One region of the Peribacillus sp. S4 genome, then DNA from elsewhere that is predicted to be linked to it. Evidence: a T-box and tRNA genes for the amino acid it is inferred to sense, from the RefSeq annotation. Region 1 holds a T-box; the other holds one or more tRNA genes.
What was found. The T-box of region 1 lies ahead of thrS (threonine--tRNA ligase). A T-box ahead of a tRNA ligase gene usually reads a tRNA of that ligase, here a tRNA-Thr.

Region 1 (5,972 bases):
TCATGAAGACATTTTTATGGCTTTTTGGATTTTTCGTCCTGACCTATACCGGAATCGAAAGTCTGCTAAGTGCAGGTAAGATTGAAGTGAATGCACGAAAAGCGAAAGATTCCCTTTTCTCTTCATTCCTGACAGGATTCATCATGTCCCTTTCGAATCCTTTATCCATTTTGTTTTGGCTGGGAATTTACGGATCCATTCTCGCAAACTCCGCTTCAAAATATGATATGGATCATTTACTTTTATACAGCTCAGGAATCCTTATCGGCCTCTTAATCTGGGATTTCGCAATGGCCATCATCGCCAGCACCTTCAGACGCTTTTTATCCAAACCCATTCTAATGGGCATCTCGATCATTTCGGGGATATCCCTTATAGGAATCGGCATATACTTTGCCATCCAGGCAGCAAAGGTTTTATTTACATAAGTATTTACTCGTGAGTTCGCATTAAATAGATAAATTAGGCCGCCTATTTTAATGTCCTTCTTTGTCCCCTCATTGTTCATAGCCTGAAAGGGTAAACACAAAGGGAGGATTTCTTGAATGTATAATTACGGCTACTACCATTATAATGTTCCATATTATACTGCTCCATATTATTACGATGATTCTTATGCTAATTTGCCTTATTATGATGACAGACTGCCAGTACAAACACTGGTTCCAGTAGCCACTATCCAGAGCCATTTAAACGCAGGCCGGCAAGGTCATTGCTTCAGAGGATTTTGGGGTAACACCCCGCACACCTTTATTTTAATGGGGATAAATAATACTACTGGAATGGTACAGATACTCGAAGGCGGCATACCAAATGAGGTACATCATACAGATATAGTTGGATTACAATACCTAGGATTAACATGCCTGTCGAAGGTCATGGCGGTGGACAAGGCGGTGGACAAGGCGGCGGACATGGTGGCGGACAAGGCGGCGGTCATGATGGCGGTCATGGCGGCGGACAAGGCGGCGGTCATGGCGGCCCTGGGGGTAACTGTTTTCAGCAGTTCATTCCTAGTGTTGGCTGGGTATGGATTTGTAGATAAAAAGAAACAGCCGATTTATTCGGCTGTCTTTTTTATTCCATTTACTCGTGAGTTTCTCGCTTTTACTCGTGAATTCTGGCCTTTTACTCGTGAGTTTCTCGCTTTTACTCGTGAATTTCGGCCTTTTACTCGTGAGTTCCAATTTAAGCTGCTTTCTTGTTAGATGCTGCGTTCTTTTATTTGCTGGACCATTTTCTTGATGAACGTTTCTATTGTGACATTTTCAAATTCTTGTTCCCCATATTTCCGGACATTTACTTCATTTTCTTTTTCTTCTTTATCTCCAAGGACCAGCATATATGGGATTTTCCCCAGCTGTGCTTCCCTGACTTTATACCCCAGCTTTTCATTCCGATCATCGATTTTCACTCTTATGCCTTGATTCTTCAGTGCATTTTGAACCTGTAAACAATAATCCAGATGAACTTGTGAGACTGGGATGATCTGTACTTGCACCGGGGCGAGCCATACCGGAAAAGCACCGGCAAAGTGTTCTATCAGGATTCCGAAAAAACGATCGATCGATCCAAAGATGGCACGATGAATGACCACCGGACGAACTTTTTCATTATTTTCATCGATGTAAGTCAGATCAAATTTGTCGGGCATTTGAAAATCAAGTTGGATTGTTGCACATTGGTGGCTTCGTTTTAATGCATCTTTAATATGAAAATCAATTTTCGGTCCATAAAATGCCCCGTCTCCTTCATTTACTTGATATTGTATCCCGATGCTTTCCAGAACATTTTTCAGGGCTGTTTCAGAAGCTTCCCAAAGGGAATCATCGCCCATTGAATCCTCCGGACGAGTCGAGAGCTCAACGGAATACTCGAATCCGAAAGTGCGATACACCTTATCGATCAGATGAAACACTTGTTTTATTTCACTTTCGATTTGATCCTGCCGTACATAGATGTGGGCATCATCCTGACAAAATGTACGGACACGCAGCATCCCGTTCAATGCACCGCTATATTCATGACGGTGGACTTGACCGAATTCGGCCATCCGGATGGGTAAATCCCTGTAAGAATAAAGACTGTTTTTGAAAATAAGCATATGACCCGGACAGTTCATTGGCTTCATCGCGAATTTTGTTTGATCCACCTCAGTGAAGTACATATTCTCGTGATAATGATCCCAGTGGCCCGACTGTTCCCATAACCGCTGGTTCATCATGAAAGGAGTCCGAACTTCGTCATAATCAGCTTCAGTCTGAAGCTCCCGCGAGAACTTCTCCAATTCATTTCTAACGATTTGTCCTTTCGGTAAATAAAATGGCATTCCAGGGGCTTCCTCCGAAAACATGAATAATTCCAACTGCTTCCCTAATTTACGGTGGTCGCGTTTGGCCGCTTCTTCAAGGAATTTAAAATGATCCTGTAAATCCTTATTCTTTCGAAAAGCCACGCCATACACCCTTTGGAGAACTTCATTTTGATTGTCTCCCCGCCAATAGGCACCAGATACACGAGTCAATCTGAATGATTTTACAAATGATGTGGATGGAAGGTGCGGCCCTCTGCAAAGATCGATGAATTCCCCCTGTTGATAGAGCGTTAATTTTTCACCATTGGGGATGTTCTTTGCTATATCCAACTTGAAAGACTCCCCTCTGCCCTCGAATAACTTCACAGCTTCTTCATAAGTCACTTCTATCCTTTTAATTTCCAGATTTTCACTTATGATATGTTCCATCTCTTTTTCAATGGCCTGCAGATCTTCTGAGCTCAAAGGATGATCTAACTTAAAATCATAGTAAAAACCGTCTTCCACGACTGGTCCCATCCCTAATTCCACATTTTTGTATAATCTTTTCACAGCCTGTGCCAAAACATGCGCAGATGTATGTCGCAATACGTGTAATCCTTCATCCGAATCGAGAGTCAAGATCGACAGTTCACCATCCTGAATAAGCTTGTGACTTAAATCAACCAATTGCTTATCCAGTTTTCCAGCTACTGCCTTTTTCCTTAAACTTGGGCTGATTGAGCCTGCCACACTTTCCACTGTGATCCCTTGCGGATACTCCTTTTGCTGCCCATCCGGGAATTGTACTTTAATCATTTTTTCATCCATCACATAAACACCCCTTTTTAATAATAAAAAAACGCACACATCCCTATGCAAGGGACGAGTGCGTTTACCCGTGGTTCCACCCAATTTCCCATAAGCAAAAAACACTCATGGCTCTGGAGCTTGTAACGCAGCTTAGACGATATCAGTTACTTTTTGTTCACCGATATAGCTCAAAGGCGGTAAATCAGTTTCCTAAGCCAGGAAGTTCGCAGCTGCCCTTCCCTCTCTGCAGGCCGTAAAAATGATTCATGTCCTTATCATCGCCATATTTTTATATAGAAAAAAACGCACTCATCCCTATGCAAGGGACGAGTGCGCTTACCCGTGGTTCCACCCAATTTCCCATAAGCATAAATCACTCATGGCTCTGGAGCTTATAACGCAGCTTAAACGATATCTGTTACTTTTGTTCACCGATATAGCTCAAAGGCGGTAAATCAGTTTCCTAAGCCAGGAAGTTCGCAGCTATCCTCCCCTCTCTGCAGACCGTAAAAATGATTCATGTCCTTATCATGGCAATAATTATAAAAAACGCACCCATCCCTATGTAAGGGACGAGTGCGTTTACCCGTGATTCCACCCAATTTCCCATAAGCAAAAAATACTCATGGCTCTGGAGCTGTAACGCAGCTTAGACGATATCAGTTACTCTTGTTCACCGATATAGCTCAAAGGCGGTAAATCAGTTTCCTAAGCCAGGAAGTTCGCAGCTGCCCTTCCCTCTCTGCAGACCGTAAAAATGATTCATGTCCTTATCAATGCTTCTAAAATTTTATATTGTTATATATATTACAATATATTCCCATAAGTGACAACCTTAATTTTTTTCATTTCATTACTGACACCAAATTGGTATAATTAGTAAAAAAGGAGTCTCTATGAAACGTTTAAGCAATTGGTCAATCGTATTTGCAGTGATTGGTATCCTTTCATTTTCCTGTTCCCTAGCTTTTTCAAAAGCCTCCGAGCTGCTTATGATTTCAGGATTCGGTGCGTTGCTAATTGGTTTGTTATGCAGCTTAGGGGCCATATATAAAAATGAAAGAGGAATGTCAAAATTTTTGGCTGTGGCTGCATTCTTTCTTTTAAGTTTCATTATCGTTTGGAATGAACCATTTCAAATTGTCAGGCTCTTGACCTGGATGAAAAATTAAATGAAAAAACCCGTTCACCATGACGGGTTTTTTTATTAATTCATTCTTCATCGGTTATCGTTCGGCTTGAATTCTTTATTCCTAGCCATAGCGTAAGTCCAGTGGCCCAGAGTATTAGTGCGCATCCAAGGCCGAGCAATGATAACGGTGCAAGGATTTGGTGCTCCCCAACCATGACGGTGTCTGGCACAATCAGCCATGTAATAAGCGCCAATAAACAGAGAAGCACACCTGTTGCATAATAAACCTTGATTTGGAAAAGTGACGCCAATGGTAAAAAATGAATCCCTACAATAATGGCGATGACTCCCGGTATAAGATCGGTCTGATTGATCAAGTTACAGATGGCAATGGCAATCCCAATCAGCAAACCTTCGGCAATGAAGACCATATTAAACAAAAATCCGATACGCTTAAGACGTCTTGCCCCATCATCTGAAACTTGATTGGACATTTTTTGTGAAGCATGTATTAATGAAATGCCAACGATAACCATGATGATTCCCACGAATATGGCTGCGAGTTCCACGTATGGAAACCCCCACCCCTGCAATCCCATTACACCAGTACCCGCCCACAGTGTTCCGAAGACCGCCATGAAAGTGACTCCAATTCCAGAACCGCGAAAAGCCTCTTTCATCATCAGTTTCCTTTCATCCACAGTATAATCGTACATAGAATAATATTGCACCACTTCCCCAATTATTCAGCTATAAAAAAATCATTTGAGATGAGATAATGGCCGTTTCGCAGATATATTCTGTTTTTCGCAGATATAATTCGATTTTCGTTGATATAATTCGATTTTCGTTGATATAATTCAATTTCCGCAAATATATTCCGTTTTTCGCAGATATAACTCGATTTCGATACAAATCTTCATAAAAAAACCTGAGTCTCCAAAGGGAAGCTCAGGTTTTTTCCATTGGTATCAAGCCACATCTGATTTATCGAATTGACAATCTTTTAATGCTATTAATTTGGTCTTGTGATAAATCTTGTATCCTAGCCAGACTCCCAGGAATATCGGTAATCCGATATAGGAGACGGCGACTCCATACCAGTCGATGCTGCCGCTTAGGAATGCTCCATAGTTCTGTCCTGCTATGACGAGTATGCACAGGGTGAATGAAAGAATCGGACCGAATGGAAACCATTTTGCTTTATATTTGAGTTCGTTCAGGTCACCACCCTGTGCAACATAGGCTCGTCTAAAGCGATAATGGCTTATGGCGATTCCAATCCAGGCGATGAAGCCAGTCAGCCCGGATGCATTCAATAGCCATGTAAATACATGGTCCCCGAAAATGGAGGTCAAGAAGGCGAATCCCCCAATTATGGATGTCATGATCAAGGCATTCATCGGGATCCCCCTGCGGTTGACTTTGGCCAGGAATTTGGGAGCTTGATGATCTTTTGCCATCGACCATAACATCCGCGTTGATGCATATAGCCCCGAGTTCCCGGCGGATAGTAAGGAGGTTAACACGACCGCATTCATGACGGATGCAGCGAATGCCAGCCCTGCCCGTTCAAAAACAAGCGTGAAAGGGCTTACAGAAATATTTTCGACATCTCCGTTCAACAAGCTTGGACTCGTATACGGTATTAAGAGACCAAGTATCAGGATGGCCCCGATGTAAAATAATAGGATGCGCCAAAATACTTGGCGGATTGCATTCGGAACATTTTTT
Region 2 (5,972 bases), 660 kb from region 1:
CATTCAAGTCCTTCGCCTTTTGTATAGCTGAAGCCAGTCCCTGAAACTGTTCAGTTTCCTCTGAGATAGCCAAAAAAATCCCCCCAAATGTACATTTTAAAAGCTATTTAACCTATTTAAAGATACACCTCCCTTGAACCTCATGTCAATAAAACGCCCCTTTACCGAACGATTCTTCCCTGCTTTTTTCCTTATTATATGAATCTTAGCGAATGTAGAGAAATACCCTTGATTTTGGAAATGAATCACCCATGAATTTCAATTACACCCATACCCACTTTTCCTGCATTTATTAGGATAACCTTTTGTGCAACATTTCAATATTTGTTATAATTTCGAGAGAACCAATAATGATTTTGAGGAGAGAAATAATGCAAACAGAATACGACGGACTTCCCCTTAAACGGACCTGGAAGATTTGGTGGGAGTTAATTCGTCCACATACACTAACCGCAGCTTTTGTCCCAGTCTTACTTGGAACTGTGATTGCACTTTTGGAAGATGGAGTGAATTGGTTACTATTCGCTGCCATGATGGTTGCAAGTATCCTGATTCAAGCTGCAACCAATTTATTCAATGAATACTATGATTTCAAGAGAGGCCTGGATACGGAGGAATCCGTAGGCATCGGAGGCGGGATCGTCCGTCATGGGATGACCCCCAGACTAATCATGAACTTGGCCCTTGGCATGTATGCCATCGCCTTGATCATTGGAATCTATATCTGTGCCGCATCGTCTTGGTGGCTAGCTGCAGTAGGCCTCGTTTGCATGCTTGTCGGCTATCTTTATACAGGCGGTCCCCTGCCCATTTCATATACACCGTTCGGGGAACTTTTTTCTGGATTGTTCATGGGCTTTTTGATAATCCTGATCGCCTTTTTCATTCAAACCGGTGATGTTTCTTCAACAGCCATCTTAATTGCCATTCCAAGTGGGATACTGGTAGGGCTGATCAACTTATCCAATAACCTCCGGGATCATGATGGGGATAAGGCACATGGCCGCAAAACGATGCCAGTCGTGATGGGCAGGAAAAACGCCCTGACATTCATGGCAATCATGTTCGCTTTCTCTTATCTATGGCTTGTTGGGCTCGTTCTTACCGGAAGCGTTACGGCTTGGATTCTCCTTGCCTTCCTTAGCATACCGAAGGCAATGGCCGCAATAAAAGGCTTCGTAGGTAAAACACAGCCGATCACGATGGTGCCGGCAATGAAAGCCACTGCCCAAACGAACACCTTCTTTGGCTTACTCATGGCCATTGGATTATTCATCAGCTATCTTATATAGTCTTCGGGGACTGAGCCCATCCGCTCAGTCCTTTTTTCTATCTTCCGTTCCATATTGTTTTCCTATACTCCGATTCGGGTAATAGATAATACAACCACCTTACCAATATAAAAAGAGATTTGGACTTTAGTTTAGAAGGAGTGAATTGGATATGGCAACGAAACAACAAACGCAAAAATTTAAAAAAGAACTGCTTCAGGAAAAAAATGAGCTATGTAATAGAATTCAAAATGATGAACAATCCGTTCTGGATAAAAGCCAGACGGAATCCGTAGGTGAATTATCATCCTATGATAATCATCCTGCAGACCTAGGGACCGAATTATTCGAGATGGAACGTAATCAAGCACTCGATGAGCATGCACAATCCGAAATGGAGAAAATAGAAGAAGCTTTGAAAGCCATGGAAGAAGGATCGTATGGCCATTGTAAAACCTGCAATAAGGAAATCCCCATCGAGAGGCTTGAAGCGATCCCAAGCACCCTCTACTGTGTCGAGCATTCCCCAGAACGAACGCTTTCACAAGACAGGCCAGTGGAAGAGGATATACTGATTCCATCCAAGGGTGATCATTTTGAAAATCGTCATGGAATCGAAATGGCAGCTAAAGAAGATAGCTTTGGTGAAGTGGCCAAATTCGGTACATCAGAAACGCCATCTGATTATACCGGTGATCATGACAATTACAATGATCTTTATAAAAACGAGGATGAAACGGATGGATTTCCTGAAGACTATGAAGGATTTGCAGCAAATGATATCGAAGGAAAAACGAGAGTGGATATACCGAACAAAAAGCAAAAGGAATATGAAGATACCCTGAAAGAAGAAAATATAGAATCCCAACTTGTAGACATTCCCTATAAACAAAAAGATGGTTATATCAAGGAAAATAAATAAAAAAAAGAAGCATACATGAATGTATGCTTCCTTTTTTGTTATGACCCGTACGGGATTCGAACCCGTGTTACCGCCGTGAAAGGGCGGTGTCTTAACCGCTTGACCAACGGGCCAACTGGCGGAGAAGGAGGGATTTGAACCCTCGCGCCGCTCGCGCGACCTACACCCTTAGCAGGGGCGCCTCTTCAGCCTCTTGAGTACTTCCCCATGGCTCCGCAGGTAGGACTCGAACCTACGACCGTTCGGTTAACAGCCGAATGCTCTACCACTGAGCTACTGCGGAACAATATGAATATGGTGGGCCTAAATGGACTCGAACCATCGACCTCACGCTTATCAGGCGTGCGCTCTAACCAGCTGAGCTATAGGCCCATATTTGGAGCGGGTGAAGGGAATCGAACCCTCATCATCAGCTTGGAAGGCTGAGGTTTTACCACTAAACTACACCCGCGAAATGGGGCGACTGATGGGAATCGAACCCACGAATGCCTGAACCACAATCAGGTGCGTTAACCACTTCGCCACAATCGCCGTAATTTTGTAAGATATGGTGGCTCAGGACGGAATCGAACCGCCGACACAAGGATTTTCAGTCCTTTGCTCTACCGACTGAGCTACTGAGCCACATATGTATTCAATTTAAATAATGGCGGTCCCGACGGGAATCGAACCCGCGATCTCCTGCGTGACAGGCAGGCATGTTAACCGCTACACCACGGGACCTAATAATTGCGGGGACAGGATTTGAACCTGCGACCTTCGGGTTATGAGCCCGACGAGCTACCGGACTGCTCCACCCCGCGACGGTAATAATGAAACGATTAGCATCAAGCTTTCGTGAATATTGTTTCGTCCGCATCCTTTATGTAAGGTTGTTTTAAAACAACTTGCTGCTTTTAGAAAAAATGGAGGAGGTAGAGGGATTCGAACCCCCGCGGGATTTGACTCCCCTGTCGGTTTTCAAGACCGATCCCTTCAGCCGAACTTGGGTATACCTCCACGGCTTTTAAAAAATGAATATGGTGGACCTTGTAGGACTCGAACCTACGACCGGACGGTTATGAGCCGTCTGCTCTAACCAGCTGAGCTAAAGGTCCTTATATTTATTGGTAGCGGCGGAGGGGATCGAACCCCCGACCTCACGGGTATGAACCGTACGCTCTAGCCAGCTGAGCTACACCGCCAATATAATATAAGTTTCTGATTGAAAAATGGTGGAGCCTAGCGGGATCGAACCGCTGACCTCCTGCGTGCAAGGCAGGCGCTCTCCCAGCTGAGCTAAGGCCCCATTCATTAAAAATCACGTGGTCGGGAAGACAGGATTCGAACCTGCGACCCCTTGGTCCCAAACCAAGTGCTCTACCAAGCTGAGCTACTTCCCGCAATAAAAACATGGTGCGCCCGGCGGGAGTCGAACCTACAACCTTCTGATTCGTAGTCAGATGCTCTATCCAATTGAGCTACGGGCGCATATTATGATGGTGCCGAGGACCGGAATCGAACCGGTACGGTAGTCACCTACCGCAGGATTTTAAGTCCTGTGCGTCTGCCAGTTCCGCCACCCCGGCACATACGAAAAGTGGAGCGGAAGACGGGATTCGAACCCGCGACCCCAACCTTGGCAAGGTTGTATTCTACCACTGAACTACTTCCGCATGAAAGATGCGGGTGAAGGGACTTGAACCCCCACGCCTTGCGGCGCCAGATCCTAAGTCTGGTGCGTCTGCCAATTCCGCCACACCCGCATATAAATGGTGAGCCATGAAGGATTCGAACCTTCGACCCTCTGATTAAAAGTCAGATGCTCTACCAACTGAGCTAATGGCTCGTGCTTGTACTATCTTAAAAAGTGGTGCCGGCAAGAGGACTTGAACCCCCAACCTACTGATTACAAGTCAGTTGCTCTACCAGTTGAGCTACACCGGCAGGTGTAAAATGGTGGAGGATGACGGGATCGAACCGCCGACCCTCTGCTTGTAAGGCAGATGCTCTCCCAGCTGAGCTAATCCTCCATATGAAACCTGCTTGGCGACGTCCTACTCTCACAGGGGGAAACCCCCAACTACCATCGGCGCTGAAGAGCTTAACTGCCGTGTTCGGAATGGGAACGGGTGTGACCTCTTCGCTATCGTCACCAAACAATGTTAACATTTTTTCAAGACATATATTATTATAACGTCTTTTTGAGAAAATGCAAGAAGAAATTTTCATTCCTTCAAAACTAGATAATAAGAAGGTATTTCATTTTTTAAAAAGCGTTGGTTAAGTCCTCGATCTATTAGTATCAGTCAGCTCCACATGTCACCATGCTTCCACCTCTGACCTATCAACCTGATCATCTTTCAGGGATCTTACTAGCTTGCGCCATGGGAAATCTCATCTTGAGGGGGGCTTCATGCTTAGATGCTTTCAGCACTTATCCCGTCCGCACGTAGCTACCCAGCTATGCCTTTGGCAAGACAACTGGTACACCAGCGGTGCGTCCATCCCGGTCCTCTCGTACTAAGGACAGCTCCTCTCAAATTTCCTGCGCCCGCGACGGATAGGGACCGAACTGTCTCACGACGTTCTGAACCCAGCTCGCGTACCGCTTTAATGGGCGAACAGCCCAACCCTTGGGACCGACTACAGCCCCAGGATGCGATGAGCCGACATCGAGGTGCCAAACCTCCCCGTCGATGTGGACTCTTGGGGGAGATAAGCCTGTTATCCCCGGGGTAGCTTTTATCCGTTGAGCGATGGCCCTTCCATGCGGAACCACCGGATCACTAAGCCCGACTTTCGTCCCTGCTCGACTTGTAGGTCTCGCAGTCAAGCTCCCTTGTGCCTTTACACTCTACGAATGATTTCCAACCATTCTGAGGGAACCTTTGGGCGCCTCCGTTACTCTTTAGGAGGCGACCGCCCCAGTCAAACTGCCCACCTGACACTGTCTCCCACCCCGATAAGGGGCGCGGGTTAGAATTTCAATACAGCCAGGGTAGTATCCCACCAACGCCTCCACCGAAGCTGGCGCTCCGGCTTCTCAGGCTCCTACCTATCCTGTACAAGCTGTACCAAAATTCAATATCAGGCTGCAGTAAAGCTCCACGGGGTCTTTCCGTCCTGTCGCGGGTAACCTGCATCTTCACAGGTACTATAATTTCACCGAGTCTCTCGTTGAGACAGTGCCCAGATCGTTACACCTTTCGTGCGGGTCGGAACTTACCCGACAAGGAATTTCGCTACCTTAGGACCGTTATAGTTACGGCCGCCGTTTACTGGGGCTTCGGTTCAAAGCTTCGCTTGCGCTAACCTCTCCCCTTAACCTTCCAGCACCGGGCAGGTGTCAGCCCCTATACTTCGCCTTGCGGCTTCGCAGAGACCTGTGTTTTTGCTAAACAGTCGCCTGGGCCTATTCACTGCGGCTTTTCTGGGCTATTCACCCTAAAAAGCACCCCTTCTCCCGAAGTTACGGGGTCATTTTGCCGAGTTCCTTAACGAGAGTTCTCTCGCACACCTTAGGATTCTCTCCTCGCCTACCTGTGTCGGTTTGCGGTACGGGCACCTTACATCTCACTAGAGGCTTTTCTTGGCAGCGTGGAATCAGGAACTTCGGTACTATATTTCCCTCGCCATCACAGCTCCGCCTTAATGGAAACGGGATTTGCCTCGTTTCCGGCCTAACTGCTTGGACGCGCATATCCAACAGCGCGCTTACCCTATCCTTCTGCGTCCCCCCATCGTTCAAACGATGTATAGGTGGTACAGGAATATCAACCTGTTGTCCATCGCCTACG

Region 2: it encodes a tRNA-Thr, which carries the amino acid that the T-box ahead of thrS (threonine--tRNA ligase) is inferred to sense. The anticodon was not compared.

Annotation. Positions count from the first base shown of each region.
Region 1 is NZ_CP175708.1:4,345,079-4,351,050, forward strand. Features, by position in the region: gene ACJ9PY_RS20625 (LysE family transporter) at 1-428, shown strand, start outside; gene ACJ9PY_RS20630 (hypothetical protein) at 546-1,208, shown strand; gene thrS (threonine--tRNA ligase) at 1,205-3,112, opposite strand; T-box leader at 3,172-3,394, opposite strand; T-box leader at 3,426-3,647, opposite strand; gene ACJ9PY_RS20640 (hypothetical protein) at 4,003-4,278, shown strand; gene ACJ9PY_RS20645 (DUF7010 family protein) at 4,319-4,954, opposite strand; gene ACJ9PY_RS20650 (amino acid permease) at 5,210-5,972, opposite strand, start outside.
Region 2 is NZ_CP175708.1:5,001,439-5,007,410, forward strand. Features, by position in the region: gene ACJ9PY_RS23895 (isochorismate synthase MenF) at 1-73, opposite strand, end outside; gene ACJ9PY_RS23900 (1,4-dihydroxy-2-naphthoate polyprenyltransferase) at 372-1,292, shown strand; gene ACJ9PY_RS23905 (TraR/DksA C4-type zinc finger protein) at 1,444-2,193, shown strand; tRNA gene ACJ9PY_RS23910 (tRNA-Glu) at 2,235-2,306, opposite strand; tRNA gene ACJ9PY_RS23915 (tRNA-Ser) at 2,310-2,400, opposite strand; tRNA gene ACJ9PY_RS23920 (tRNA-Asn) at 2,402-2,476, opposite strand; tRNA gene ACJ9PY_RS23925 (tRNA-Ile) at 2,489-2,565, opposite strand; tRNA gene ACJ9PY_RS23930 (tRNA-Gly) at 2,571-2,644, opposite strand; tRNA gene ACJ9PY_RS23935 (tRNA-His) at 2,649-2,724, opposite strand; tRNA gene ACJ9PY_RS23940 (tRNA-Phe) at 2,742-2,817, opposite strand; tRNA gene ACJ9PY_RS23945 (tRNA-Asp) at 2,841-2,916, opposite strand; tRNA gene ACJ9PY_RS23950 (tRNA-Met) at 2,923-2,996, opposite strand; tRNA gene ACJ9PY_RS23955 (tRNA-Ser) at 3,100-3,192, opposite strand; tRNA gene ACJ9PY_RS23960 (tRNA-Ile) at 3,214-3,290, opposite strand; tRNA gene ACJ9PY_RS23965 (tRNA-Met) at 3,301-3,377, opposite strand; tRNA gene ACJ9PY_RS23970 (tRNA-Ala) at 3,406-3,481, opposite strand; tRNA gene ACJ9PY_RS23975 (tRNA-Pro) at 3,499-3,575, opposite strand; tRNA gene ACJ9PY_RS23980 (tRNA-Arg) at 3,587-3,663, opposite strand; tRNA gene ACJ9PY_RS23985 (tRNA-Leu) at 3,673-3,761, opposite strand; tRNA gene ACJ9PY_RS23990 (tRNA-Gly) at 3,774-3,848, opposite strand; tRNA gene ACJ9PY_RS23995 (tRNA-Leu) at 3,857-3,938, opposite strand; tRNA gene ACJ9PY_RS24000 (tRNA-Lys) at 3,946-4,021, opposite strand; tRNA gene ACJ9PY_RS24005 (tRNA-Thr) at 4,044-4,119, opposite strand; tRNA gene ACJ9PY_RS24010 (tRNA-Val) at 4,130-4,205, opposite strand; rRNA gene rrf (5S ribosomal RNA) at 4,217-4,332, opposite strand; rRNA gene ACJ9PY_RS24020 (23S ribosomal RNA) at 4,452-5,972, opposite strand, start outside.